Regions from separate parts of the Lysinibacillus sp. UBA5990 genome, predicted to be linked through region 3. Evidence: riboswitches for the same ligand, from Rfam matches in the RefSeq annotation. Region 3 holds a riboswitch; each other region holds the start of a gene.

Region 1 (10,092 bases), on a different contig from region 3:
CATTAGGGCTTTATTTGTTATTTAATATCCCTATGCTTCCAGCAGCTATCATCACAGCGGTCGGATCATTTGCTATTCTAGAGCTTCAAAGAAGAGGATTCAGAGCCTTTGAGGCAGGCATTTCTGGCATGGTTTTAATTGTCGTATTAGCATTTGCCTTCCAAACATTTTTAGCTCAGCCAGAATGGGGCGAAGTAGCGTTTGGTATGTTCACACCTCAGTTTGAAGGGGTGGACTCATTACTATTAGCAACAGGTATTTTAGGTGCGACAGTCATGCCCCATGCTATTTACTTACATTCTTCTTTAACACAAAGTCGCATCATCGGTCGTAATGAAGAAGAAAAAAGACGAATCTTCCGTTTTGAATTTATTGATATTATCATCGCTATGATCATTGCTGGAGCCATCAATATGAGTATGCTCATTATTGCGGCAGCAGTTTTTCACACACAAGGGATTGTAGTAGAGGATTTAGATGTTGCCTATAACGGTTTAAAGGATGCTCTCGGCCCAATGGCCGCCGTATCCTTTGGTCTTGGTTTACTAATTGCTGGGCTAGCTAGCTCCTCTGTAGGGACATTAGCAGGTGACGTAGTGATGCAAGGCTTCATTCAACGAAAAATACCACTTTATTTACGGAGAGCCATTACGATGGTGCCTCCGTTAGCAATTATTGCATCCGGTGTAAATGCAACCCATGCGCTTGTTCTTAGTCAGGTTGTGTTATCTTTCGGTATTGCATTCGCCCTCGTCCCTCTCGTTATGTTTACAAGCAAACGAGACATTATGGGCGGTTTAGTGAACCACCGTATTACTACTATTTTAGGCTGGTTTGTAGTTGTAATTGTTGTGGCATTAAATATTTACTTACTAGGTGAAACAATATTTGGATGAAGTAGTGAATTAATACTAAAATTTAAATTAAGAGCATCATCAGCAAAAGGCATCGAGAAGAAAAATCTCGATGCCTTTTTGTTGATAATAATACCATTGAATATTACATGGTCCGGTTCACCCAAAAGGAAAACCATAAATAGACACATCTTGTGGGACAGCTAAAGCAGTGCAGAATTTACAGTTGATAATTCAGCAACAATGGTTGGAATTCTTAATTTCCTCGTTGAAATCACCTTAAAATAAATATAAGATTAATAAAACAAATATTTACTATTTTGTCATTTTTAATACAGGAGGTTTTTAATGCAATTTTATATACCTATAATTATTATGATTGTATTAATAGTTTTACAATGCCATAATGGCAAAAAAGGAAATCTGTTTTTAACTATTTTATTGGCCATTTCCTTTTCTATTTTAATTAAATTTCTATTATGGGAATCAAATTACTTATTTTTATTGCTCTACGTTAATTTTTTTCTATATTTAATAAGTTTAGTTACCTATTTTACAAGATCGACTATGTGAGTGTAACAACCGAGTAGCTTACTATCAAATTGCTATAATCATCATTCGATATCAACAAAACTTATGAGTACCTGGCCCTTTCATTAAACATCGACCTTCTCAATATTGCGGATAGCTAGGTAGGCAATACTAATACCTATGATTGCTAACGAGATTGGAATAATAATGATGTCATTCAATGTGAAGTTACCTGTATTGGATGAAGTCAATGATACGATTAGAATAGAAGAAATAATTGTTGCTGGAATAGAGTATTTTCTCATTCCGAAATATAATGGAATTAATGCCATCCCTGAGGCAGCAATTGCATTCATGAGTACAGATGGTATATGTTGCATGATTAAAGTATTAGATAAAACATCAGGAATTAAATCAAATTTATCGCTTACGATGCAAAAGATGGTTGTAATCAAGACATTTGAAACGATGATTGCACTAAAGGTAAAAAGCATGACAATCGCAAGCTTAGCAGCGATTAATTTCTTTCGGCTTACAGGATACATAAAGGCCAATGTGATTGTTTTAAACTTATATTCTCCGATAATCAGTTTAGCTATTAATGTAGCTGCAAAAATAATAAATACGGCTCTGACAAATGAATCGATGACACTTAAAGCCATTTCATAATTTGCAATATCAACTTCCCCTTCTACTTTAGAAATAAATAAAATCATAAACATAAATCCTAAAATAATAAAGTTAGCAAACATAGCACTTTTAAAATAGGAGCCTAAATGATATTTTTTCATTTCCAAACGCATTAAATTAAGCATGAACAATCCCTCCATTTATTAGCTTAAGGAAGTAATCCTCTAATGTGCTAGTTTTTTTGCTAATCTCCTCTATTTCAATATCATGTTCAATCAATGTTTTTGTTAGAACCTTTTGGGATACTGTCAAATCATAAATTCGTATAGAATTGTCATCCATCAGTTTGAAATTAGCCATTTTCAATTCACTTTCTAAAATAAAGGCTGCCTTCTTACCATCGTTTACGATCACTTCAATAAAGTCGGCTTGATTACGATTAATCGTATCCATCGTTACTTCAGTAATGAGCCTACCTTCCTTGATGACACCTATCGTATCGGCCAATTGTTCAATTTCCCCTAATATATGACTAGAGATAATGATCGTAATGCCATACTCCGTACAGAGCATTTTAAAAAGCTCTCTCAACTCTTTAATCCCAATGGGATCTAGTCCATTAATTGGCTCATCTAAAATTAGGAGCTCTGGCTTTGTAATAATAGCGCGTGCAATACCTAGTCTCTGTTTCATCCCTAGTGAGAAATCTTTTACCCGTTTCTCCTCTGCATTTGTTAATTTTACAAGGTTAAGTACATGGGCAATTTCCTGCTTATTGTAATAGCCCATATATTCGCAATGCAGTTCTAAGGTTTCCCTAGCCGTTAATTTTTCATAGAAAATAGGATATTCAATAATCGTTCCCATTCTTTTTAATATTTCATACGAACGATCGGTCAACCTCTCACCAAATATTTCAACATCTCCACTTGTTGGCTTTGTCAGATTCGTTAGCATCTTCATAACTGTCGTTTTACCCGCTCCATTAGGGCCTAAAAAGCCATAAATCTCTCCCTTCTTCACGTTCATATTGACAGCAGAAACCACTTCTTTTCCTTCGTACACTTTCGTAAGCTGGTTTGTTTTCACAATATATGTCATGTCAATCTCTCCCTCAAATGTGGCTATTGTCATTATAAAAAATGAAACTCTCTAATTTATTACTGGATTCTTACAAATTCCTTAAGAGCATAAGAAAAGCCTGTAAAGCACAATAAAAGCTCTACAAGCTGTGATTTCAATACATCATTCGTTTTAATGCAATGGTAAAAATGGTCTTTTTATAGGGAATACTTGATAATTGGATGGAACCGTCCATCATTTCCACTAATCGCTTTGTAATCGTTAAACCTAGGCCACTCCCCTGGAAGGATTTATTGCGAGAGTCCTCTAGCGTATACATTCTCTCAAAAACACTATCAATATGGTATTCATCGATTCCTTTACCACAATCCCATACGTCTATAAAAATATTTGTTTCATCATTTCTTACAGTTAAACCAATTACATTACCATCCGCTCCATAGGCAAGAGCATTGGATAAAAGATTGTTGAGAACCCTATCTAACGCTTCTTCATTACCAAGGGCATACATAGGTGTTTCAGGGATTGTAATAGTAATATTTAGTCCCATGGACGTGACCATATCGTAAAATGATAATATATTTTTACGGCTAATTTCACAGACATTGATTTTAGTAATTGGATAATCTGTATCCCCTGCCTCTAATTTGGCAAGATCGAAAAATGTATGAATAATTTTTAATACTTCTAATGTTTTAGCATGTACACCCGCTAATAGTCTTTGACGCTCCTCTTCACTAGCTGAACCTTGAAGCTGAAGCATTTCAATATAGCCTAACACAACCGTTAAGGGCGTTTTTAAATCATGTGAAATATTGGCCAGCATTTTTTTCATAGAATCTTCCATTTTGCGATGGGTCGCCTGAACTTTTTGGTGATGGTCCAGCCAAGCGTTTATCGAAATAAGTAGCTGTTGAATTTGTGAATTGCTCGTAGTTACCAAAATCTTTTCGTTACTTTTTTCTTGAACAATGGCTTGGAGTTTTTCATTCATATATTGGATCGTCTGATTTTGTTCTTTTTTTGCTTTCCATTGAAAAATAACTATTCCTATAAGCACCACAATTATGATTAATAGAATGATTATCATATCTGTTATCCTTCAAACTTATAGCCAATTCCCCACAGCGTCTTAATATACTGGGGGTTGGATGGATCATCTTCAATTTTTTCGCGTAGCCTTCGAATATGTACATTAATAATATTTTCATCACCATAATATGCTTCTTGCCATATTAGCTGATAAATTTGCTCTTTCGTAAAAACTCGGTTACGGTTTGTTACAAATAGCTTTAAGATGGCAAATTCCTTTGATGTTAGCTTCACTTCTTGTCCATTTTTATTTATTGAGAAATTAACAATATCTATCTTTAAATGGCCTATAACTATTACATCTTGTTTGTGATCTATTTGTCCAGCGTATTTCGTAGCTCTTCTAATAACGGCCTTTACGCGAGCTGAGAATTCCAGCATAGAAAATGGCTTAGCAATATAATCGTCTGCCCCTAATCCCAACCCAAGCGCTTTATCTACATCACTATCCTTTGCGGACATAATGATGATCGGAAGTGCTGCCTGTTCTCGGATTACTTTTAAAACTTCCAATCCATTAAGCTTAGGAATCATAATATCTAGGATGACTAAATCAAAAGTTTGATGTAAACAATATTGTAATGCCTCTTCTCCATTATTTGCAGTGGTGACATCGAAACCTTCCAATATTAAAAAATTCGCTACCATTTCGCGAATAGCCTCATCATCTTCCACTAGTAAAATATGTTTTTGCATTTACATGCACCTCTCTCTACTAGAAAGTCAAAAATCACACTTCCATATCTATAGTATATTACCATATATATGATGTTAATTTAGTATTAATTTTAAAGGTCTCTATATAAAAAAAGCTGTCCCATCAACCATCACACAATGGTTTATAGAACAGCTTTTCTGTTTAATTTTCCACTTTTAAATCACAATCTTTAAGAGGAAGCATTTTTGTTTTATGTTTAATTTTGTACCCCAGCCATAGCAACAGGAACAATGGAATACCAATATAGGAAACAAGGATACCATACCAATCGATTGTACCCCCGATAAATGCTGTGTAATTCTGTCCAATTACGACAATCATACAAATAGTAAAGGCGAATAGTGGACCGAATGGGTATAGCTTTGCTTTATACGGTAATAGCTTTGGATCTAAACCCTGCGCCTCGAAAGCACGACGGAAACGATAATGACTAAATGCAATACCTAGCCAAGCAATAAACCCTGACATCCCCGAGGCATTTAAAAGCCAAATATAAACAACCCCATCACCAAAGAATGACGCTAAAAACGCTACACAGCCTACAGCTAACGTTGCGATCAATGCATAAATCGGAATACCTCGACGACTTAACTTTGCAAAAAATTTAGGAGCATGACCATCCACTGCTAATTGCCATAGCATACGTGAAGATGCATACAGTCCAGAATTTCCTGCTGATAGCATAGCCGTTAAAATAATGGCATTCATTAAGGAAGCAGCAAAAGCAATGCCTAAACGATCAAACACCAGCGTAAATGGAGATACAGCGATATCCTCCGATAATAAGCGCTCATCTGTGAATGGAATCAACATCCCTATAGCAGCAATAGCTAAAATATAAAATAAAATAATACGCCAAAACACCGATTTTACTGCCTTCGGTATATTTTTTCCTGGATCATCTGTTTCCCCTGCTGTAACCCCCAGTAACTCTGTTCCTTGGAATGAAAATCCTGCTGCAAGGAAAATACCAAATGTAGCAAGGAAGCCACCATGGAATGGTCCATCACTAATAAAGAAATTTGTAAAACCTACAGGTGCCTGTCCACCTAAAATACCAAAAATCATTAATATGCTAATAATAATAAATACAATGACCGTAGCCACTTTAATCATCGCAAACCAATATTCACTTTCACCATAGCTCTTTACAGACAATAAATTAAATGTCAGTACAATTACAATAAATAATACTGTCCAAAGTGCTGATGAGCTATCTGGGAACCAATATTTCATAATTAATGACACTGCCGCAATTTCTGCTGCAATCGTAATTGCCCAGTTATACCAATAGTTCCAGCCAAGTGCAAAGCCTAAAGCTGGATCTACAAATTTTGTCGCATACGTACTAAAAGAACCCGAGGACGGCATATATGCAGCCATTTCACCTAAACTTGTCATTAAGAAATATACCATAATACCGATTAACGCATAGGCAAGCAATGCGCCTCCCGGTCCTGCTTGTGCAATGGCGCCACCACTGGCTAGAAATAGCCCTGTACCAATTGTACCGCCTAAAGAAATCATTGTGATATGACGGCTTTTTAATTCTTTTTTCAGCTTCGGTGCTTTATGGCCGAGCTGATTTACTTTTATTTCACTCACGATATAGCTTCCTTCCTATTTATGAGGCAAAAAAATGCCATCACATGAACAATGTGATGGCTAAGTTAATCTCAGTTTTTCCTAAACGATAGCTCAACACGTTGTACAAACGTGACAGTTCTGTTCCTTTCGGAGACAGCCCCAGCATGAGGTTTTCAAGTCCCCTCACACTTCGGCAATATTTCCTTTCAGCTAATCTCTTCAATGCTTGTCATTTCAATTAGCTTACTTATAAATATCGCGACCTCTACCTCAATACAAACATGAGGCATATAATTATTAAATTTATGATGCTTACTATACTAACATAAGACCTAAGACATTTCAATATAACCATTAATGTTTTGTATTTTGTGAATTTTCCACTATTTTTAATAGTGTGATAAAGTGTTATAGTAGTTCAATTAGAATGGTTATAACAGGGGGAATTATTTTGACTTTACATGATCATTCCGCCAGCTACCCGAGCAGAAAAATTAGCTGGAAGGGAACAACCTTATTATTAGTTTTTGGAATAATATTTATAGCGTCTACATTACGAATGCCACTAACTGTTGTGGGTCCAATTGTATCCTTTATCCGTGACGATCTTGGTATTTCCAATGTTCTAGCCGGTTTTTTGACAACTATTCCATTGCTTGCTTTTGCCATTATATCACCGTTCGCACCAGTTGTAGCACGAAAACTTGGGCTTGAGCTAACCTTATTTTTATCCACTATTTTATTGGCCTTAGGAATTGTACTACGCTCCCTTGGTACAACAGGGTTACTTGTATTTGGCACAGTGCTCATTGGCGTAGCCATATCATTTGGAAATGTGTTGATTCCAGGTTTATTAAAATTAAAATTTCCATACCATGTAGGGTTACTAATGGCATTTTTTACTATGTCTATGAACTTAACGGCTGGACTTGGAGCAGGTATTAGTTATCCAATAGCTAATTCTTCTCTAGGTTGGCAAGGAGCATTGGCTGTAGCGCTTATATTAGTCGTATTAACGATTTTAATTTGGATACCTCAATTGAAATTGAATAAGCCAGAACCAGCTACTATGGCCAAGAAAACAGGTAAACCCCTTTGGAAATCACCTGTTACATGGGCAGTAACCGGTGCAATGGGCTTACAATCTTTATTATTTTATACGACAGCAGCTTGGATTCCTGAAATTTATATTGCGCAGGGATTGGCTCCTGATAAAGCTGGTTGGATGTTTTCCATTATGCAATTCTCACAAGTCCCCATGGCATTGGCTGTCCCCATTATTGCTGGTAAAATGGCTTCACAAAGACCACTTGTCTTTATGTTTACATCGTTCTATTTAGTAGGATTTGTCGGCGTTGTAATGGAATGGACAACGTTGGGGATATTATGGATGATCCTTCTAGGTTTAGCAGGTGGAGCTTCATTCGCATTAGCAATGATGTTCTTTACACTCCGTACGCGTACAGCATTTGAAGCCGCTGATCTATCAGGGTTTGCACAATCATTGGGCTATTTATTCGCTGCCATTGGGCCGATTCTATTCGGATACCTCCATGATTTATTTGGTGGTTGGAATATTACAGGTTGGCTCTTTGTTGTTGTAGCTATGACACTCTTCTTATGTTCCATGCGAGCTTCTAAAGATGAATATGTCTATTAAATTTAAGCAGATTGGGAAGCTGAGCCCATCTGCTTTATCTATATAACATTTCTTTTTTTAATGTTTTAGTAAGGCTAGCAGTTCCTTAATTTCCTCTGTTGTGCTCTTGGTACGTGCCTTAATAGCAGTAAAAACAGGGATTGCCTCTTGAAGGAGTAAAAAACTAAAATAATAATAGCCTAAAAAAGCTTCTGGTTCATAGCCTCTAGGTGTATCTTCCTCCCATTCAAGCTCATCATCCTCTTCATTTTCCACCCATAAATATCTCTTATCCAAAAGCTCCTGCATCGTTGAAACGTTATATGTTGAATCTTGATAATTTTCAGTTATCGCATGTGCCACAGCTAAATAAAGCTCTATTTCTGCTAAGGAGACTTCCTCTACATTTTTACTTGAGAGCTTTTTTAAAAGAATAAGTACAACCCATGGCGTCACCTGCCAAAGTGTTCCTTGATGTTCAATTAGTTCAGTCAGCTCTTGATATTGTTTCTGTTCAATTAGACGAGGAATGTCTGTTCCTCTGCCATAAGGTGTCGTCAATTGTTGCCAAGGGATATTCGAAATATTTTGGGTCAACATCTTGAATTTCCTCTCTCCCAAAAAGGTACTTAGGAGCTGTTCGTTTATGAACAACTCCTTTAAAGTTAATAACATGGTTTCTGATAAAAATAATTGGGCGTATGGTAGGTATTTATATAAGGCTTATGGAATATATGAGTGGTCGCAGGGGAAAGTGGTGGGATTAACCATGTCCAGTTACCCGTAACTTCTCGCCCTGCTAATTCCTCAGCTTCCTCAAATAATTTAAACTGCTGAGCAGCAGTATGATGATCTACAATGCTCACACCATCCTCTTTAAAAGAATGAAGGACAGCTATATTGAGCTCCACTAATGCTCGGTCACGCCAAAGAGAAGCTTGTTTGGTTGTATCCAGATTAAATATATCCGCAATAGCTGGCAGCATATTATAGCGCTCATAATCGGCTAAATTGCGTGCCCCAATTTCAGTTCCCATATACCAGCCATTAAATGGAGCCGCTTGAAAATCAATGCCAGCCATTTGAAAACGCATGCTCGAAATAATAGGAACAGCATACCATTTTAACTCTAATTTCTCTACATCCTCCGATTCAGGATGTCGTATTGGAACCTCTAAAATATACTCAGCAGGAATCGTAAATAGCTGGGGAGCACGGCCGTCTACCTGTATGACGAGTGGTAACACATCAAACGGCGTATACTCGCCTTTCCAGCCCATCGATTCGCATATTTTTGTAAAAGTGATAGAATGTGCATCCCCAATAATGCCCTCTTCTGTCTCGTAGCCTGCGTAACGAATTAGCTGATGATTCCAAATCCGTACTCTATCAGTTGCAAACACTGTTATAGTTGGACGAATTTTCCCATGATTTGTGGCATACTCAATATGCTCTAGTAACTTTTGAAAAATGCCCTGTTCATCTAAAACTTCTCGTGCATCTACAACATGTAATGATTGCCAAAACAGCCGTCCAATACATTTATTGCTATTACGCCATGCAACTCGTGCGCCAAAAACTAGCTCCTCTGTAGTAGGCTTATATTCCCCTGCACTTTTAATCTGTTGTAATCTATTTTCTAACCAAAGTTTGGATTCATTTTGTTCCAGCTGGTATTGATTTAAAAAACATTGTATCTCCTGTATATTCATATCGATTCCTCCACTTATCCTCATATTAGAGGAACAAGTCAATAAGCACCATGAAAATAGCTAGTGAAAAAACATACATATTGCATATATGAAATAGTTTGTTCAAATTTAGTAGGAAGCATCGCTCCAGATAGTTTGAATTGAATTGAATTGAATTGTAGTACTCCTTTAAACGAGCCTATAAAAAAGAAAGGGATTATTAGCATTTGGGAGAAGGAAATGAATTTAGACCTAACATTCAAAAGC
Region 2 (10,092 bases), on a different contig from region 3:
ATTTGTTTTTGTAGAATAGGGTAATGTGTACACCCTAAAATAACCGTATCAAATTGTTGATTTTTCAACGGCTTTAAGCCTTCTGCTATTAACTTCGTCGCAAATTCACCTTTATACTCGCCACTTTCTACAAGTGGAACGAAAGTTGGACAGGCTAGTGGAATAATGTGTGTTGACGTATTAAGTGACAGTAAGGCCTCTTCATATGCACCACTTTTAATTGTTCCTTCTGTTGCAAGCACAACGACTTCATGTCGCTTCGTTTTCTTTACAGCTGCACGTGCGCCAGCATTTATAACGCCTAGTACCGGAAAAGGCATATTTCTTTGTAAACTTTCGAGTGCTACTGCAGTCGCTGTATTACAAGCAATAACGAGCATCTTAACATTCATTTTTTCTAGCGCTTTCGCCATTTGCCAAGTGAAGTTCCGTACTTCCTGACGGCTTCTTGGACCATATGGACACCTTGCTGTATCGCCAATATAATAAATTGTTTCGTTTGGCAATCGCTTCATAATTTCTTTTGCTACGGTTAACCCGCCTACTCCTGAATCAATAACGCCTATCGGGGCATTCATACTTTCCGCCTCAATCCTGTTTCATGTGTACATGTAGTTTTTCTAGGTAGCTTGATAATTGCGCGACTTCTTGCTCATTAAAACCAACAAGCATCTCTTGCAAATATTGCTGTCTTTTTTCTATAACCTCTTGAATAATACGTTCGCCCTTTTCGAGAAGATGAACAACAACGACACGGCGGTCATTTTCATCACGCATACGCTTGACTAATTCATTTTTCTCCATCCGGTCCACTAAATCTGTTGTCGTGCTAAAAGCTAAATATAAACGGTTTGATAATTCGCCAATTGTAATATCACCAAGCTCTTCTAACCACTGTAATGCAACAAATTGTGGCGGCGTAATCGCATAGTCGGAAACAATTTCTCTTCCCTTTTGCTTCACGATGGCCGCTATATAGCGTAATTCCTTTTCAACCGTTGCAACGGTTTCAGGTGAGTGTTTTGTTACTTCATCCGACATATAACTATTTCACTCCTAAAAATACGTTGAATAGTTCTATTTTGTCGTTTTTTTCACGAAATAGCAAGTGTCCATTAGTCTAATTTAAATTCTTCTAAGCGTAACAGCTCAATTAACGCCTGAGATCGATTTGTTACACCTAGCTTTTGAATTGTATTGGAAATGTGATTTCGCACTGTTTTTTCACTAATACCAAGCTGCTCTGCAATATCTCTCGTTGTTTTTTCAGCTAATAAAAGCGCAAATATTTCACGTTCTCGGTTTGTTAATAGAGAACGATGATGAGAGCCATTCATTCAGTTACACCCTCCTCCCCCGCACGTATTGTAACTTATGTTAAGGGGCTTGAAGCGGTGACGGCTATTTGCATGATTATTACATGTTTCCTTAAAAATTTCGGAAATTGCTTCGACATTTTCATAAATTTTATGTAAAACATAATTCCTACTATTCTCATAATTATTTATGGTATAGCCCTACTCACTAATTAGGGATAATTTCCAGACTAATCAAATGCGCTCTTTCCTCTTTAGAAATCGGTACACTTTTGCCTGTTCGAGGGTCCATTTGCACAATTGTTCCTCGACCTGTGAAGCAAACTTCGTCCCTTTGATTTTTTGCTAAATAATGAATATCCATTGATGAACTTCCAACTTTCGCTATCTTTGTGTAAATTCGTAGCACGTCATCAAAGAAAACCTGCTTTACATAATCACATTGTAAATCAGCTACAATCGGTATACTCTTCACATTCTCATCAGCTACAGATGGCATTAAAATACCTAAATGTCTGAAATAATCAATTCTCGCCTGTTCAAAATATGTAAAGCTTACAGTATTATTCATATGCCCATACATATCTGTTTCTGAAAATCGTACACGTACCTCACTATAAAAGGAAAAACCCTTTTCCCACTCTTGTAAATCTTCAATATAACTTGCTTTCATAATAACACCATCCCCTACAATTAATTTGCCATCTTTTTTAGTCTGGTTCAGACAGCCCATAAGTAATGAATACAAATTCATTATAAAAGAAAATGCTATATTATCATAGGAAAAACCAAAATTCCCTTATTTTATTGCTAAATCTCTTTTTTGACATAGTATGGTTTTCCTTAAAACATGCTAACTATGTTTATATCACTATAAAAAACTCCCCCACACTAAGTGTAAGGGAGTTGGGAGTCAGCTTGTCCGATATTAGTCTACGAAGTGGTCAGAACCGAAGAAGTTACGGAACATTTGCACTGTAGTAGCACGGTTTAATGAAGCGATTGATGTTGTTAAAGGAATACCTTTTGGACATGCAGCAACACAGTTTTGAGAGTTACCACAGTTTGCAAGGCCACCATCGCCCATAATAGCATTTAAACGTTCATCTTTAATCATTGCACCAGTTGGGTGAGTGTTGAAAAGACGTACTTGTGATAATGGAGCTGGCCCGATGAATGAAGCTTTTTCAGACACGTTTGGACATGCTTCCATACATACACCACAAGTCATACATTTAGATAATTCATAAGCCCATTGACGTTTACCTTCTGGCATACGTGGACCTTCACCTAAATCATAAGTACCATCGATCGGTACCCATGCTTTCACTTTTTTAAGCGCGTTGAACATACGTTCACGGTCAACTTGTAAGTCACGAATAACAGGGAATGTTTTCATTGGCTCCAATTTAATTGGCTCAGTCAATTGGTCAACAAGTGTTGAACATGATTGACGTGGACGGCCATTAATAACCATTGAACATGCACCACAAACTTCTTCTAAACAGTTCATATCCCATGATACTGGCGATGTATTTTCACCATTTTCAGTAACAGGATTTTTTTGAATTTCCATTAAAATAGAAATTACGTTCATACCATGACGGTAAGGCACTTGGAATTTTTGCCAATAGCTATTGCCGCCCTGTGTATCTTGACGTAGGATTTCAACTTTAACCATTCTTCCAGTATTAGCTGAGATTTGCATAACTTTTAGTCTCCTTTCGCAGAGTAGTCGCGTTTACGTGGTGGGATTAAAGAAACGTCGACTTCTTGGTACGTGATGATTGGATTACCAGTAGTTGGATCAAACTTCGCCATTGTTGTTTTCAAGAATTGCTCGTCATCACGGTTAGGGAAATCAGGTTTATAGTGCGCACCACGAGATTCATTACGTAATAATGCACCTTTTGTCATTACTTTCGCAAGCACTAACATATTTTTAAGCTGACGTGTAAAGTGTGCGCCTTGATTACTCCATTTTTGCGTATCGTTGATGTTGATGTTGTTCCAACGCTCAGTAAGGTCATCTAGTTTTTTCAATGTATCTTCAAGCTGATCATTGTAACGTACTACAGTCATTGTAGCAGTCATCATTTCACCAAGCTCTTTATGCAGTAAGTAAGCGTTTTCTGTGCCTTCCATTTTCATGATAGCATCCCATTTCGCTTGTTCTTCTGTTACGCGAGCATCGTAAATCTCTTGTGGAATATCTTCTGCATGCTTTTTAAGATGTTTTACATAATCTACTGCGTTTGGTCCTGCAACCATACCGCCATAGATAGCAGATAATAATGAGTTCGCACCAAGACGGTTTGCCCCGTGTTGAGAGTAATCACACTCACCTGCTGCAAATAGACCAGGAATTTCAGTCATTTGGTTGTAGTCAACCCATAATCCACCCATTGAATAGTGAACTGCTGGGAAAATTTTCATAGGTAATTTACGTGGGTCATCTCCTACGAATTTTTCGTAGATTTCGATGATACCACCAAGTTTAACGTCCAACTCATGTGGATCTTTATGAGAAAGATCTAGGTATACCATGTTTTCGCCATTGATACCAAGTTTTTGGTTTACACAAACGTCGAAAATTTCACGTGTTGCAATATCACGTGGCACTAAGTTACCGTAAGCTGGGTATTTTTCTTCTAAGAAGTACCAAGGTTTACCGTCTTTATAAGTCCAAATACGACCACCTTCACCACGAGCTGATTCTGACATTAGACGGTTTTTGTCATCTCCAGGAATCGCTGTAGGGTGAATTTGGATGAACTCACCATTCGCATATGAAGCACCTTGTTGGTAAACGATAGAAGCAGCAGAACCTGTGTTAATAACAGAGTTTGTTGTTTTACCGAAAATAATACCAGGGCCACCAGTCGCCATAATAACAGCGTCTGCACGGAATGATTTAATTTCTTCTGTACGCATATCTTGCGCTACGATACCACGGCACACGCCGTCTTCATCGATAATAACACCAAGGAATTCCCAGTGCTCATATTTATTTACTAAACCAGCTACTTCATGAGAACGAACTTGCTCATCAAGCGCATATAGTAATTGTTGACCAGTTGTTGCACCAGAGAAAGCTGTACGGTGCATTAAAGTACCGCCAAAACGACGGAAATCTAATAATCCTTCTGGTGTACGGTTGAACATAACACCCATACGGTCCATTAAATGGATAATGCCAGGTGCTGCATCACACATACCCTTAACTGGTGGTTGGTTCGCTAAGAAGTCCCCACCATATACTGTATCATCAAAGTGGATCCATGGAGAATCCCCTTCACCTTTTGTATTTACTGCACCATTAATTCCGCCCTGCGCACAAACAGAGTGTGAGCGTTTTACAGGAACTAATGAGAATAAATCAACTTCAGTACCAACTTCAGCTGCTTTAATCGTTGCCATCAGACCGGCAAGACCACCGCCGACAACAATTACTTTGCTTTTCGCCATGATTATTTCTCACTCCTCTTAAAAAATTGCAATGATTGCATGTGCTCTATCGTAGCTCTATTGAATTATACGAAAGCTAAAATAGCAGCCACACCAACTACACTTAGAATTACGAAAATAATGTTTGTTACGTAAGTAGCAATCTTTTGAGACTGAGGAGATTGTACAATACCCCAGCTTACTAGGAATGCCCATAAACCGTTAGATAAGTGGAAAGTTGCTGATAAAATACCAACAATGTAGAATCCAAGCATGAATGGATTAGCAACAATATTCGCCATCATGTCGTAATCAACGTGTGTGCCAAGTGCTTTTTGAATACGAGTTTGGAAAATATGCCATGCAATGAAAATCACTAGGAATACACCAGTGAAACGTTGTAATGAGAACATCCAGTTACGGTATGTGCTGAAACGTCCTGTGTTTGGTGAAGCAGTGAATGCAATGAACACTCCATAAAATGCATGGAACATCAATGGAATATAGATGACAATCCATTCAACTAGGATAAGGAATGGAATCTTTTCCATTACTGCGGTAGCATCGTTATAACTATCTGCCCCGCCTGTTGCTGTAAAGTTAATGAACAGGTGCATCGTTAAAAACAGACCTACTGGAATGATCCCAAGTAGAGAATGTAAGCGACGCCATAAAAACTCTCGATCTTTCGACAAGACTGTTACCCCCCTTAGTACTTAAAATAGCACAACAAAAGAAGTCATCATTTTGTAAATGATACTTCATTGACTGTGTATTTCATCATGGTACAATATTATGACATGTTTATTGTACTCTCAAGAGCTACGAGCGTCAAGGCAACTCGGAGTTTTTCATAGAGCTTATTAAAGAACTAATCTAGTGCATAATGCGTCGTTTTTTCTCGAAAAATCTACCATTACTTTATTAACGTTAAATTATAAGAAAATTCTAAGAAAGAAGGATAACAATGTTAAACACTCCATCTCCTACAATCTCATCCTTTGGTTATGAGATCATTCGCGATCATATTCTATCTTCTGTACTCGGTAAACATGAGGATGATGTCCTTTATTGGGCAGGGAAAGAGCTTGCGCGTAAGTTTCCATGTAAAAGTCAAGACGAACTAATCGCATTTTTCGCAGATGCCTGCTGGGGTACATTAGAGCTAATGAAAGAATCAAAGGACGGACGTATTTTCCAGTTGACAAACGACCCTGAAATATTGCAAATCAAACAACGTAGCTTCAGACTTGAGGCAGGATTTATTGCTGAACAGATTCAGCTAGCTAAAGGCTATTTGACAGAATGCTATGATGAAAAACGTGAAAAGCAAAATTACGTTATGTTTACAGTCAAATGGGACGTGAAGGAACGAATTATGCATACAATTCCAACAGAGTAACAAAAAAGGATTGTCTCCCCATTCAATAAACGGGATGACAATCCTTCCTTTTATTTCGGACAATTACAGAAAATGCTGTTTCTTCTATTATTATATGTAAAGAGCCTGCTCTAAATTAAATTCATCATGCAGTGCATTTGCTGCACGAATCATTTCATCCTGCGGTACTACAACAGACACTTTAATTTCTGAGGTGCTCACCATCTTCACAGGGATATTTTCACGACGTAAACGATCGAACATGCGAGCAGCGACACCTGGATTCGAGACCATACCGGAGCCAACTATTGAAACTTTCGCTAATCCAATTTCGAAATCAGCAAAGCTAAAGCCAAGTGATACTTTACTATCCTCTAAAACACGTAAAGCTTCTGCAAATTCTTCTTTCAAAATCGAAAAGGACACAGTTGGTTTTAATCCATCAATGATTGCTTGAACAATGATATCCACGTTGATGCGATTTTCAGCAAGAGTTGAAAATATATCCGCTAATGAAGCATGTGAATAAGCATCATACCCAATTGTTAAACGAATAACATCTGATTCAAAGGCAACACCACGCACTACTAAATTTTTCTCCATCTCTACTTCCTCCTTCAATAAAGTACCTACTGACTCCACTAAACTAGAGCGTATGATCACTGGCATTTGGAACTTTTTAGCTAACTCCACTGCACGTGGATGAATGATGTGTGATCCTAAATGTGCTATCTCTAACATTTCATCATAGGAAATTTCCTGTAGTTTTTGTGCCTTTACAACAAAGCGTGGATCTGCTGTATACACACCATCAACATTCGTGTAAATGTCTGTCCGCTCAGCATCTAATGCAACAGCAAGTGCAACGGCTGTCGTTTCCGTTCCACCTTTCCCAAGCGTTGTTATATTTTGGTCATTGTCAATGCCTTGATCTCCAGCAATAACGACGATTTGTCCTTGCAGCAAATGCTCATCGATACGGCTAACATCGATATGATTGATCCTTGCATGACTATGCATATGATCCGTGTAAATGCCAGCCTGCCAGCCTGTTAGTGACACCGCATTATAGCCAGCTTCTTGTATTGCAATGGCAAACACGGAGCTGGATAACTGAGAGCATGAAGATACAGCTGCATCTAATTCACGTTTTGACACATCATCCGTGAAATGAAGTACGCTCATTTTCACATCCTGTATCGTTTGTCTCATCGCACCAACTACTACTACCACATCGAAACCTCTATCTCTTTCAGCAATTGCTTTTCGAGCAGCCTCTTGAATTTGTTCGGGCGATGCTAAAGCAGCCCCTCCAAATTTCATCACTATTCTAGACATTTCTTTTGCTCTCCTTCCCAGTCATGTAATTCACCTAAAATAAGGTGTAAAACTGCCTCTAGAAAACTAAAAAGGCAGCCTTCACAAAACGTGAAAGCTGCCTATAACATGTACAATAACAAAACTTGCGCATGTGTGATAGCTCTCCGAAACGTTTAGAATCGACAGTCTTACATTTTTTAAATGCAAAACCAGTACAACAGCGGAAACAACAATGCTGTACTTCGGCAAGCTCCCCTTTCACGCAATGTCTTAGGATTTGTTCATCCTCTTTTGCGCTACTTTTGAATCTTGCACCTCTATCATCACCTTAAAAGTGATTATATTAAATTTTTCCGCCCTCATCTAACAAGTGGGCTGTTAACATTGGATCACAATGTTATTTACAACCTTAGCATATGTCTATTCCTTTGACAATGACTCCTGCTGAAAATAGGCATAAATCTGATTTGCTAAATTAGCTGGCATCCCTGCTTCCTGTAAAGCAAGCTCACTAGCCTCACGTATTTTCTTCACGGAACCAAAGTGTTTCAGTAACTGCTGCTTTCGTTTTGGACCGACACCTTCAATTTGGTCCAACACAGATTGGATAGCATGCTTTTCATGCTGTTGGCGCAAGAAGGTAATCGCAAAACGATGGACTTCATCTTGTATTCGTTGTAATAAATAAAAACCGTCACTTGTGCGTTTTAAAGCAATGACCTCGGGTGGATCACCAAACAATAGCTGGGATGTATTATGCTTGTCATCCTTTGCTAAACCAGCAATAGGTATAACTAGTCCTAGTTCATCCTCTAATACTTCACGGGCAACTTCCATTTGACCTTTACCACCATCAATTAGCACTAAATCTGGTAATGGAAGACCTTCCTTCAAAACACGAATATAGCGTCGACGAATTACCTCTTGCATAGCACCATAATCATCATGCTTGGCTGCTGTACGGGTTTTATATTTGCGATATTCCTTTTTGGCGGGTTTCCCATCAATGAAAACAACCATTGCAGATACGGCGTCTGTTCCATGCATATGACTATTATCAAAAGCTTCAATTCGTAATGGTGTCGTTATGCCCATGGCATCACCAAGTGCCTCGCATGCACCAATAGTACGTTCTTCCTGTCGTTCGATAAGCTGGAATTTAGCGGACACTGCAATTTCAGCATTTTTCGTCGCTAAATCTACCAACTCCTTTTTTTGACCTCTTTTTGGCGTAAGAACTTTGATACCTAATAATTCCGTTAAAATGGCACCATCAATTGCTTGCGGAATAAAAACTTCTTTTGGCTTAATATGTTCTGGTTTTTCATAAAATCGTCCCACAAATGTTAGGAACTCTTCCTCTGCATCTTGATAGATCGGGAAAATAGAAACATCCCGCTCAATCAGCTTACCCTGCCGAACGAAGAAAACCTGAACACACATCCACCCTTTTTCCACAGCATAGCCAAAGACATCGCGGTTAGTAGTGTCACTTGATACTATTTTTTGCTTCTGCATAACCGTATCGATATGGGCAATTTGATCACGAAACTCCTTAGCTCGTTCAAACTCTAAGTTTTCGGCAGCCGCAAGCATTTTTACTTCAAGCTCTTTTTTGACTGCTTCCACACCGCCGTTAAGAAACTTCGTCATATCCTCAATCATTTCCTGGTAAACATGACCCTCAATTTCTTTCACACAAGGTGCTATACATTGACCCATATGATAATACAAACAAACTTTTGAAGGTAGTTGCACACATTTTCTTAATGGATATAAACGGTCCAACAGCTTCTTTGTTTCACTTGCCGCATAGGCATTGGGATACGGTCCAAAATATTTAGCCTTATCCTTTTTTACTTTACGTGTCGTAATTAGACGAGGATGTTTTTCATTCGTAATTTTTAAATATGGATACGTCTTATCATCTGTTAACATGACATTATATTTTGGATCATGCAGTTTGATGAGATTCAGCTCTAAAATGAGTGCTTCAATATTTGATGATGTCACGATATACTCAAAATCTTCTATTTCGCTTACAAGTCTTTGCGTTTTACCTTCATGTGTTCCTGTAAAGTAAGAACGAACACGATTTTTCAGTACCTTCGCTTTACCGACATATATAATTGTCCCCTGTCGATCCTTCATCAAATAGCAGCCAGGCTGGTCTGGTAGAATATCCAGTTTACGCTTGATTAAATCGTTCATTACCTACCTGCCCCCTACGTAAGATTCCCCTCAATGAATCATTTTTTCTTTCTTTATTATATAACGAAAAAAAGCCGAACACATCAATTGATGGTCCGGCTTTTTGTGAACTTCATTCATTACGCATGTTTTGCGATAAATGCTTCTAAAGCTTCTTTCGGTTGGAAGCCTACAGTTTTGTCAACTAATTCTCCATCTTTAAATAATAATAATGATGGGATTGACATGATTTGGTACTCAGCAGCAGTACCTTGGTTATTATCTACGTCAACTTTTACAATTTTAGCCGCACTACCTGCAGCGTCCATTTCTTCAAGAACTGGCCCAATCATTTTACAAGGTCCGCACCAAGCAGCCCAAAAGTCCACTAATACTAAACCTTCTTTAATATCGCTTTGGAACGTAGCATCTGTTGCA
Region 3 (10,092 bases):
GGCTACTTGCCCATAAGCAGTAGCCCTTTTATGTGCGTCATGCACGTTAATCAAAGGAGGAAATGAAAGTGGCTGAAATTAAAGTCCCTGAATTAGCAGAATCGATTACAGAAGGTAGTATCGCACAGTGGGTTAAAAAAGTGGGCGATCGCGTTGAAAAAGGTGAATTCATCGTTGAACTTGAAACAGATAAAGTAAACGCTGAAATCATTTCTGAAGAAGCAGGTGTATTAACACAAATTTTAGCTGAAGAAGGCGATACTGTACTAGTTGGTCAAGTTATTGCTATCGTAGAAGCAGGCGAAGGCGCAGCAGCTGCACCAGCAGCGGCGGCACCAGCTGAAGCAGCTCCAGCTCCAGCAGCGCCACAAGCGGCTCCTACAGCACCAGTTGCAGCAGCTCCTGTAGTAGAAGAAACTTCTGGTGAGCGTGTGATCGCATCTCCAGCGGCACGTCGACTTGCACGTGAAAAAGGCATCGATCTTGCAGCGGTATCTCCAGTAGATCCACAAGGCCGTGTTCGTGTACAAGATGTATCAGCACATGGTACAGCACCAGCAGTAGCAGCACCTACACCAGTAGCAACTACAGGTGGCCCAGTTGTATTCACACCAGCAGCTAATTCTGACCGAGTAACAATTGAAAAAATGAGCCGTCGTCGTCAAACAATTGCAAAACGTTTATTAGAAGTTAAACAATCAACAGCAATGTTAACAACATTCAACGAAATTGACATGACAAACATCATGGCACTTCGTAAACGTAAACAAGAAGAGTTTGTTAAAGCAAACGACATCAAACTTGGTTTCATGTCATTCTTCACAAAAGCTGTTGTTGCAGCACTGAAAAAATACCCATATGTAAACGCTCAAATCGTTGGCGATGAATTACATTTAAATAACTTCTTTGATATCGGTATTGCAGTATCAACTGAAGAAGGTTTAGTAGTACCAGTTGTACGCGATGCAAACAGCAAAAACTTCGCAGAAATCGAAAAAGATATCGCTAGCTTAGCGACTAAAGCTCGTGAGAAAAAACTAGGATTAAATGACATGGCTGGTGGATCATTCACAATCACAAACGGTGGTGTATTCGGTTCATTAATGTCAACACCAATTATGAACGGTACTCAAGCTGGTATTTTAGGTATGCACTCAATTGTTAACCGCCCAGTTGCGGTAAATGGTGAAGTTCAAATCCGTCCAATGATGTATGTAGCACTTTCTTACGATCACCGTATTATTGATGGAAAAGATTCTGTAGGATTCTTAAAAACAGTTAAAGAATTAATCGAAAATCCTGAAGATTTATTATTAAATTCATAATTCCTTTAAACCCTGTAAACTTTGTTTTACAGGGTTTTTTTCTTGGTTTTCTGTATCACTAAAGTCTTTAGTGATTTTGAAAATCCGAACCTATCTACTTAGTATAAAAATAATTGATAGTAAAATTTTGCTTTTTATCAGCGGATATATTGACAAAAATACATAGATTATTAATGGATAGGCCAAGCATAATACCCTAATATTGTCATTAGTCAGAAAAATGATAAAACTCTCTTGACGTACATACTAGTTTTATAGTAGTATCTAAATATCAATTAAATAAACAAACCTCACTAACATATAACAGTGAGGTAGAGGCGCGGTATTTATTAGTTCATTGTTGAGTACAAGCAAACAAAGACGCAATGAAGAAGGAAATATCGCCGAAGTATAAAAGGAGCTCGTACTTTTATGCTGGGTCTGCAGTGAATAAGTGCAGGACTGTCCTAGTAAATTCAATTCCAGGTTTACTAGGTTGTGCTATCTCGGAAACATGGAATAATAGTGAGGATTTGGGCAACTGTCATAAAAGGTAAGACCTAAGTTCACAAAACTTAGGTCTTTTTTCGTACAGTTGTCTTATTTTTTTACAGAAAAGGGGAGTTTTTCATGAAAAGAAAATGGTTGTTAGTAATGATTTCTATCATGACGGCAATTGTGCTAGCTGCATGTGGCACTAGTGACAAAAAAGAGGGCAGTTCAGGTGATGCTGGCGCAGATAAAGAAGAAAGCGGCGGTGAATTCCGAATTGGAATGGAGGCTGGCTACCCACCATTCAACTGGACACAGCAAAATGATGCAAATGGTGCAGTGAAAATTGCAGATAACGCAGAGTATGCAGGCGGCTATGATGTACAAATGGCGAAAAAAATTGCTGAAGGTTTAGGTAAGAAATTAGTGATCGTTAAATTGGAATGGGACGGCTTAGTACCAGCGCTACAATCTAATAAAATTGATGCGATCATCGCGGGAATGTCGCCAACAGAAGAACGTAAGAAAACAATTGATTTTACTGAAAACTACTATACTTCTGATTTTGTCATGGTTATTAAAAAAGGCAGTAAATATGAAGGCGTTAAATCGATTCAAGATTTCTCTGGCGCAAAAATTACATCACAACTTAATACATCCAACTACAATGTGATTGACCAAATTAAAGGTGTCAATAAACAAACAGCAATGGAAAGCTTCCCAGCTATGCGTGTAGCTTTAGAGGCAGGTAAAATTGATGGCTATGTTGCAGAACGTCCAGAAGGTATTTCCGCAGCTGCTGCCAACGATAAATTCACATACGTAGCATTCGAAGAGGGCTTCGATACAGATCTTTCAAATACGTCAATTGCTGTAGGCTTACGTAAAGACGATGCGAATCTTGATAAAATCAATGAAATCCTAAAAGGTATTTCTGAAGATGATCGTCAAGCGATAATGGAAGAAGCTATCTCTCAGCAACCAGCAGCACAATAAAAAATGGCACGGACTAGTGGCTAGTCCGTGCACTATCATTTCATCATTATTAAAATGAGAACCTCTCTACATAATGATAATGTCCTAGCGAAATAAAACATAGACTAGTAAAAAGAGCTAAGGCACGAAAAGATAGCAAGCAACATGAAATTGTTAGGAGGAACATCATGAGTCTTGAATGGATACTTTCAATTATTGAAAACAACTGGCAAATGTTTTTACGAGGTGCGTATTATACGTTACTGATTTCAACTATAAGTACAATTATTGGTGCATTTATCGGATTTTTCATCGGAATTATGCATACGATTCCAGTTCGTAAAAAAGGTGTGAAATTTTATAGCTTAAAGCTTATTAATTTTATACTCACATGCTATGTTGAATTTTTCCGTGGTACACCAATGATTGTACAGGCAATGGTTGTCTACTATGGATTAGATATTGCATTTGGCATAGACATGCACTTTATTACAGCGGGGATTTTAGTTGTTTCGCTTAATACAGGTGCCTATATGGCAGAAATTGTTCGCGGTGGTATTGTGTCGATTGATAATGGTCAATATGAGGCAGCATCAGCTATCGGTATGAATCACTTCCAGATCATGCTTCACGTAGTTTTACCACAAGTAGCGCGTAACGTACTACCTGCGACAGGCAACCAATTAATTATGAATATTAAAGATACAGCCGTATTAAACGTTATCGGAGTAACTGAATTATTCTTCCAAACAAAATCTATCTCCGGTAACAACTTCCGTTATTTTGAATCATTCTTTGTAGCTTGTATTCTTTATTTCATCATGACATTTACTGCATCACGTATCCTGCTATATGTTGAAAAACGTTTAGATGGACCAGATGCCTATCAAAAAGAACAAAAAGAAGCAATATAGGGGGCGCACAAATGGCAGTCATTAAAATTGAGCATTTAAGTAAATCATTTGGACGTAACCAAGTGTTAAAGGATGTTAATTTTCAAGTGGAAAAAGGGGAAGTCGTATGTTTAATTGGCTCCTCTGGTTCAGGTAAATCCACTTTACTTCGTTGCATTAATTTATTAGAAATACCAAGTGGTGGGCAAATTATTTATCAAGGGGAAGACATCCTAGACGAAAAACACAATATCCAAGAATATCGAACACATCTAGGAATGGTATTCCAGCAATTCAATTTATTTAACAACCATAATGTTTTAAATAATTGTACAGTGGGTCAAATAAAAGTTTTAAAACGCTCGAAGAAGGAAGCTGAGGAAACGGCGCTTAAATATTTAAAAATCGTTGGTATGGATCAATATGTAAACGCAAAGCCTCGACAACTTTCAGGGGGGCAAAAACAACGCGTAGCCATTGCCCGAGCATTATCCATGAATCCAAAAGTGATGCTTTTTGATGAACCTACATCAGCACTAGACCCGGAGATGGTAGGAGAGGTACTCAAAGTCATGCGTCAATTGGCCGATGCAGGCAATACGATGCTAATTGTGACGCATGAGATGGAATTTGCCAAAGAGGTAGCAGATCGCGTAGTCTTTATGGATAAAGGTGTAATTGTTGAAGAGGGCCCACCATCACAAGTATTAATAAACCCGCAACATGATCGTACGAAAGAGTTTTTAAAACGAACATTAAAGTAATAGCAACAAATGAAAAAGTGAGTCCTAATTTAAGGACTCACTTACTTTCTAGAATTCCACTCTGCATAAAGGACAAAGCAGATTACAAATGCTATTGCAATAATAAAAAACCATTGCGGTACTCCGCCAAAGCTCATTATAACACCTCAAATGTAAAATTATTTTTGGTTAGATTAGGGATTGTATTTCTTTTTTCTCCACAAAAGCCTAAAAATATTATAAAATAAGCATTAGACATTAGCTTTATGCTAGTAAAGAGAGGTAGAGAAAATATGTTACATTTAAAATGGAAAGATGCGCCAACATTACGAACAGTGACTTGCAAACATACCAATGCATCAAAATACTTAGTATCGAACGTTTTAACAGTAGGAAAAGACTATGAAGTGAAAAATGAAACAGAAGAGTTCATTTTTATCATCGATAACACTGGCAACGTCGGTGGCTACTATAAAGATTATTTTGCATAAAAAGAAGACAGGGTGGTTCAGGCAATTTGCTGAGCCACCCTTTTTTCATTAGTCCCTCTGATAGCCTTTTATATCCGTCGCATCTTGCAACTGTTGTTTTTCTTGTTCAGTCGCCGTATGTAAGGCGAAGACATCTTTTATAGCTGTTTGTAGCTCATGTTGTGTTTCCTTGAATTTCGATACTTGCTGTTCAAATGAAGGCCTTGCAAAACGATCCTGTGTCTGTGATAATCTTTCCTCCAGCTGTGCATAGTGATGATCCATATGCATGGAAAGCATCATCGCCAATTGATTTTTCCATAAAGGAATTAGTGTTACAATGGAAAATTCAATTTTTTCAGCTAATGTTTGATTCGCTTGCTGTATCATACGAATTTGTGGTGCCGTTTGAAGGGCTACTTGTTGAGAAACCTGTAAATCATAAATGCGTTGATCTAGCCTCTCAATTTGTGCCGCGAAATCATTTAGCTGTTGTATGGCAAGCGGCTGTTTATTTGCTTGGACACTTGTTATTTTTGTAGGAAGCTCCACTTCAATGGCTTGCTGTTTTTTCATTTGACCAGCTGCAATCGCAGTAGCTAATTCCTCGAAAAACCCTCGATTATGTGTATAAAGTGCTTCTAAATTTTCTACATCACGAATTAGTTGGAGCTGGGCACGTTCCAATTGGACCCCAATACGTTCCACCTGAATACTAATACGCTCAAATTCTGTTAGCGTTTGTTTCACAGTAGGCTCTGTTTTACTACCAAATATTTTATTGAAAAAGGTTTGCTTTTTCGGTTCTAAAGCTGTCGGGTCTACACGATCTAAAGTATGCATTAAGGAATCCAGCATTTGACCGATTTTGGTCACGTCTTTTTGCTTCACCTGCGCTAACATCCGATCTGCAAACTGGGATAGGGAACGCTGTGAATCTTGCCCTAAGGACAGCAAAGATTCAAAATCAGTTAAATCAATTTGGCTAGCATAAAGTAAGGCTCGACTTTGCGCAAGAGGCGATAGCGTTTCGTACGTCGCCATCGCCTCATTTTGTGGAGTTGTTTCTAAATAAGATTGTACTAATGGAGAAAGACCTGGAATGGTATTTAATTCGAAAGCATGTTCATTTGCCGTCATTTATCATCGCCTCGCCAGTCCAATTGTTCTCTACGTCTAAGATTAGAACGATTTGCGAATTCAATCTCCATTTGTAGGTGGTCAATATCATTAGCTAGCGCATCCTTTAAATCAATTTGAATCGTATCATTTAAATCCGTAAGTGTTTCACGCGTTTTTGATAACGTCAACTGAATTTCTTTGTCCTTCACTGGCTGCCTAGAAAGCATTGTATACTTATCCGTTAATTCCACTGCTGAAGGTAAATGTGCATAGAAAAAGGGTTCAACATTATAAAATTTACGTGGATCCGTCTTTACAATTTTGACGATATTTTTTGAAATACGCGTCATCTCTAGTAATTGTTTAAAAGCCGATACAGAACGTACACGTAAATAGTTTTGACTTAATGTTTGAATTTGCTTATTAGCGGTTGATAATTGTGTTTCAATGTGTTTGAATTCTTCTTTTGTGATACCTGCTATTTGCATGACTTTCTTTTTTTGTCTATGTTTCAGCAACGCTGTACTCGTCGCATATGAACCAGCAAACAGTAAACCACCAAGGAAGAATCCAGGATTTGCTGCTATTGCTGCGATAGAAACAGTTGTTAGCGAAATAACGAAGCTAGCAGTATGTCTAGAAAAAAACTGTCCAACACTAAGCATTGTTTCTTCCTCCTTGCATTTCAATATGTCTATCTTCTTATACGAAATAATCGACATAAAGTTTCAATGAAAAATGAAACCTTACATAAATTTTACTGCGAATCGCAAATTTTCTCAATGATATTACCTAGAATACCTAGGAATAAGTCGTTCATTATTTATGTCCACTTATTTTTAAGAGATTTGTGAACACTAATTATAGGTATAGATTCGAATTTCTTATGATTAGGTTTATGTACGGTTTGATTAGAAAATAAACGTGGATGGCTTGTTGTTATGAATAATTATTGCTAGCATCATACTTTTAGACTGTGTAATTCGTGTTATCTATATATTTGAATTATATGGAAAAATTAATTGGTCTATATTATTTTTAGCATTATGTATGATTGGTTTAATAGAAGTCGCAATAGCTAATATAAAATAAAATTATTAAACAGAACATAGATCATGAACTATTAAGGTATTTTTAGGGTCATACTATGGCCTTACACTTTGTAAAAAAGAAGAGCCAGACTAAACAATGTCTGACTCCATTCGTACATATCCTTTTAAATCATCATAAAGCTCTAAAGAAAATGAGTTGGAATCGGCTTGGGGGCTGACACCTTTTTGGACAAAAAGAAGGAATTCATTTAGCGCTTTTTCAGCTCCTTCTACTTCAACCTCAATTTGCTCGGCGGCATTCAATCTGCAATACCCTTTTAGCCCTAATTCAATGGCCTTTTGTTTAATAAAGAATCGGTAGCCTGTCCCGTAGACGTCACCAAAAAATTTAATACTTGCTCGTTTGTTCAAGGAAATACCTCCTACCATTAGAGAGAGGGGAAGAGCCTCTCTCTTTAGTGCATAACTCGTTCCTTTTCTAAATAGGCGATTAAGTTATTAATATAATAAAGAACTTGAGTAGACGCTTCATCCACTTCTTTTAGATGGCTATCAGCTTGTGCGATATTGCCAGCTTTAAAGGCAGTAGCCGCGCGCTTCGCTGATTCGTGGACAAGTAAATGATAATTGTCTAAATCATGATAATCCTGTAAATGGCCGAAGCGTTCTACCGTGCGAGAAGCTGTATACCATTTGCCAAGTCGGCATTCTCTATGTGAAGAGACATCGCTTGGCTCAACATGTTCTAGGCCAAGGAACATATTGTAAATGCGCCACTTCCATAAAATATGATCAGCTTTAGATAGCTGTAAAAGGGCAATAGATGAAAGCTGTACATTATTATTGGCAATAATATCATTACGGAAACGATTGATTTCTTTCCCTAGAAGATGAATATCACTTGATGTATTATGACTATAGTCTCGAATATCCTCCTGTAAGCTAGATATTTCAATCATTCTAGAGGAGACTTCATCGATAGCCGCTGCCTGTTGCTGGGAAATGGCTGCCGTATTGGTCACATCCAAGTTAATACCTTCAATCGCATGCACAATAGCATTCAATAATGGTAACGATTCTTTCGCCTCAACGGTTGCTTCTTTAATGATTGCTGTTGTTTCTGTTATTGAGTCGGAAACGTCATTGGAATAGCTCTTTAAATGGTGAACATTTGCAGAGACTTCGCTTAAAGCTGAGACCGTGCTTTCCGCAAGTTTTCGTACCTCCTGTGCTACGACCGCAAAGCCTTTACCATGTTCACCCGCACGTGCAGCCTCAATGGATGCATTTAGTGCTAGTAAATTGGTTTGATCCGCAATTTGGTTGATCAATGTTACAACTTGTTCAATGTCATTTACTCGTTTTTGCAGTTCTGTAAAAGATTCTACAATCGAAGTAAATGTTTCTTCTGTTTTAAAAATTTCTGATAATGCATGCTCAATTGCATTTTTACCCTGTGTCGCATGGTCAACAGATTCAGTTGTTTTTTCTGATATATGAGAGGACATACGTGCTACTTCATTTATAGAAGCGGCAATTTCTTCAGTCGCAGCTGTAGAGGACTGAATCTCCTCATTTTGCTTATCTAAACTAAATACTAAATCTTTCATATACATGATTTTGGCATTGACATCCATCAAGGATGATATTTCACCCACAACATTCTCAATGATGCGTTCTGTTAAAACTTCCACTAATAGCTCCTGATCAACATTGACAGCAGACTGGAATGATTTCATAAATTGGAAGGCTTTATTGGGCTTCATCCCAAAGTTATGTAAAATATAAGTAGTAATATAGAAGGCGAATTGATTGAAAACGACAATTAATTTACCAGGCTCATATTGATGCTTGCGAAATAAATTGAAAAACTTGACGGTTTCATCCACATACTCGTCATCACGTGTTGCTAGGAAAAATTGCGTTAAGTATTGATTTATATTTTCTTCACTAATGGTTAATTGAGAGGTAGGGGATATCTCACTTAAATAGTGGTGAAAAATGGCATTCATAGAAGGGGTAATATCTTTTAGCTTTTCATAGAGCGTCTTTAAATGCTCTTCATCTTGCGTATTAAAATGATTAAATGCCAATGTTTGATGGAAACGGCCTGTTGCACGTAAATCAGTACCACGCTTTAGTAGTTCTTCTAGCTCAGCTTTAGGTCGAATGCTTGAAAACATATAAAAACCTCCAAAAATTATGTATAATAAGGTAATAATAGCATAATTCAGGTTGTTTTAATAGACATTTCAGATGTGTTTGCTAAAATGAAAATATCTTATGACAGCAAGGAATGGGCAAATATGTATACAATTATTTACATGAAAGCGGACTATGAGCCTTGGTGGAAATTTGAGGGCTGGGAAGCTTTTATTCAAACACACGATACATTTGAAGCGAAGGAGCAGTTTGAGCTGGCTTTACAGCATAAATTAGCACATTTTCGCTCAACATATGATAATGAAGCAGTAAAAGAAGGTCAATATTGGGCTTTTTGGTCAGAGGATGAAAGTTTTTTCTGTGAGGCGTGTGATGATGACGCACAAGTATATCATGGAATTATTGCATGTAAAATGGAAAATAAGTAAAATATTTTTGAAATAAAGTAAAAAAACAATTTTCTTTATTTGACAATATTATGAATGATGGTTATACTTAGGTTAACAATTTAATTGCTTCACCGGAAACATGAATTCACATATTACAAAAAGTGATCGCGTTAGTACGGTACTCTTTGTAATATGTGAATTTTTTTCAATCGCTGAAGAAATTACATATTGTTCACTTTTATTTTTTGGAGGTTTTCTTAAATGAAACAAGGTACAGTAAAATGGTTTAACTCAGAAAAAGGTTTTGGATTCATCGAAGTTGAAGGTGAAAACGACGTATTCGTACACTTCTCAGCTATCCAAGGCGAAGGTTTCAAAACACTTGACGAAGGTCAAAAAGTGGAATTCGAAGTTGTAGATGGCAACCGCGGACCACAAGCTGCTAACGTAACTAAACTTTAATTCTCAGAAATTAAAATTACTTTCGTT

What was found. Region 3 has a riboswitch for lysine ahead of B3D94_RS18770 (transporter substrate-binding domain-containing protein). Riboswitches for the same ligand answer to the same signal wherever they lie in the genome.
Positions count from the first base shown of each region.
Region 1: another riboswitch for lysine. It lies ahead of B3D94_RS06725 (amino acid permease); the one in region 3 lies ahead of B3D94_RS18770 (transporter substrate-binding domain-containing protein).
Region 2: another riboswitch for lysine. It lies ahead of B3D94_RS08560 (aspartate kinase); the one in region 3 lies ahead of B3D94_RS18770 (transporter substrate-binding domain-containing protein).

Region 1 is NZ_DJAY01000010.1:1,606-11,697, reverse strand. It holds gene B3D94_RS06750 (Nramp family divalent metal transporter) at 1-896, shown strand, start outside; gene B3D94_RS06745 (ABC transporter permease) at 1,511-2,200, opposite strand; gene B3D94_RS06740 (ABC transporter ATP-binding protein) at 2,193-3,116, opposite strand; gene B3D94_RS06735 (sensor histidine kinase) at 3,253-4,188, opposite strand; gene B3D94_RS06730 (response regulator transcription factor) at 4,194-4,886, opposite strand; gene B3D94_RS06725 (amino acid permease) at 5,050-6,513, opposite strand; lysine riboswitch at 6,595-6,771, opposite strand; gene B3D94_RS06720 (CynX/NimT family MFS transporter) at 6,923-8,155, shown strand; gene B3D94_RS06715 (hypothetical protein) at 8,213-8,734, opposite strand; gene B3D94_RS06710 (nitric oxide synthase oxygenase) at 8,800-9,846, opposite strand.
Region 2 is NZ_DJAY01000011.1:226,375-236,466, reverse strand. It holds gene racE (glutamate racemase) at 1-578, opposite strand, end outside; gene B3D94_RS08595 (MarR family winged helix-turn-helix transcriptional regulator) at 589-1,041, opposite strand; gene B3D94_RS08590 (helix-turn-helix domain-containing protein) at 1,116-1,337, opposite strand; gene B3D94_RS08585 (acyl-CoA thioesterase) at 1,525-1,989, opposite strand; gene sdhB (succinate dehydrogenase iron-sulfur subunit) at 2,245-3,024, opposite strand; gene sdhA (succinate dehydrogenase flavoprotein subunit) at 3,030-4,784, opposite strand; gene B3D94_RS08570 (succinate dehydrogenase cytochrome b558 subunit) at 4,850-5,458, opposite strand; gene B3D94_RS08565 (YslB family protein) at 5,731-6,165, shown strand; gene B3D94_RS08560 (aspartate kinase) at 6,256-7,482, opposite strand; lysine riboswitch at 7,614-7,792, opposite strand; gene uvrC (excinuclease ABC subunit UvrC) at 7,885-9,675, opposite strand; gene trxA (thioredoxin) at 9,795-10,092, opposite strand, start outside.
Region 3 is NZ_DJAY01000015.1:1,234,114-1,244,205, forward strand. It holds gene odhB (2-oxoglutarate dehydrogenase complex dihydrolipoyllysine-residue succinyltransferase) at 69-1,325, shown strand; lysine riboswitch at 1,630-1,816, shown strand; gene B3D94_RS18770 (transporter substrate-binding domain-containing protein) at 1,935-2,792, shown strand; gene B3D94_RS18775 (amino acid ABC transporter permease) at 2,960-3,685, shown strand; gene B3D94_RS18780 (amino acid ABC transporter ATP-binding protein) at 3,697-4,428, shown strand; gene B3D94_RS18785 (DUF6501 family protein) at 4,701-4,898, shown strand; gene B3D94_RS18790 (toxic anion resistance protein) at 4,947-6,017, opposite strand; gene B3D94_RS18795 (5-bromo-4-chloroindolyl phosphate hydrolysis family protein) at 6,014-6,664, opposite strand; gene B3D94_RS18800 (acylphosphatase) at 7,181-7,462, opposite strand; gene B3D94_RS18805 (methyl-accepting chemotaxis protein) at 7,507-9,234, opposite strand; gene B3D94_RS18810 (DUF1033 family protein) at 9,322-9,642, shown strand; gene B3D94_RS18815 (cold-shock protein) at 9,865-10,065, shown strand.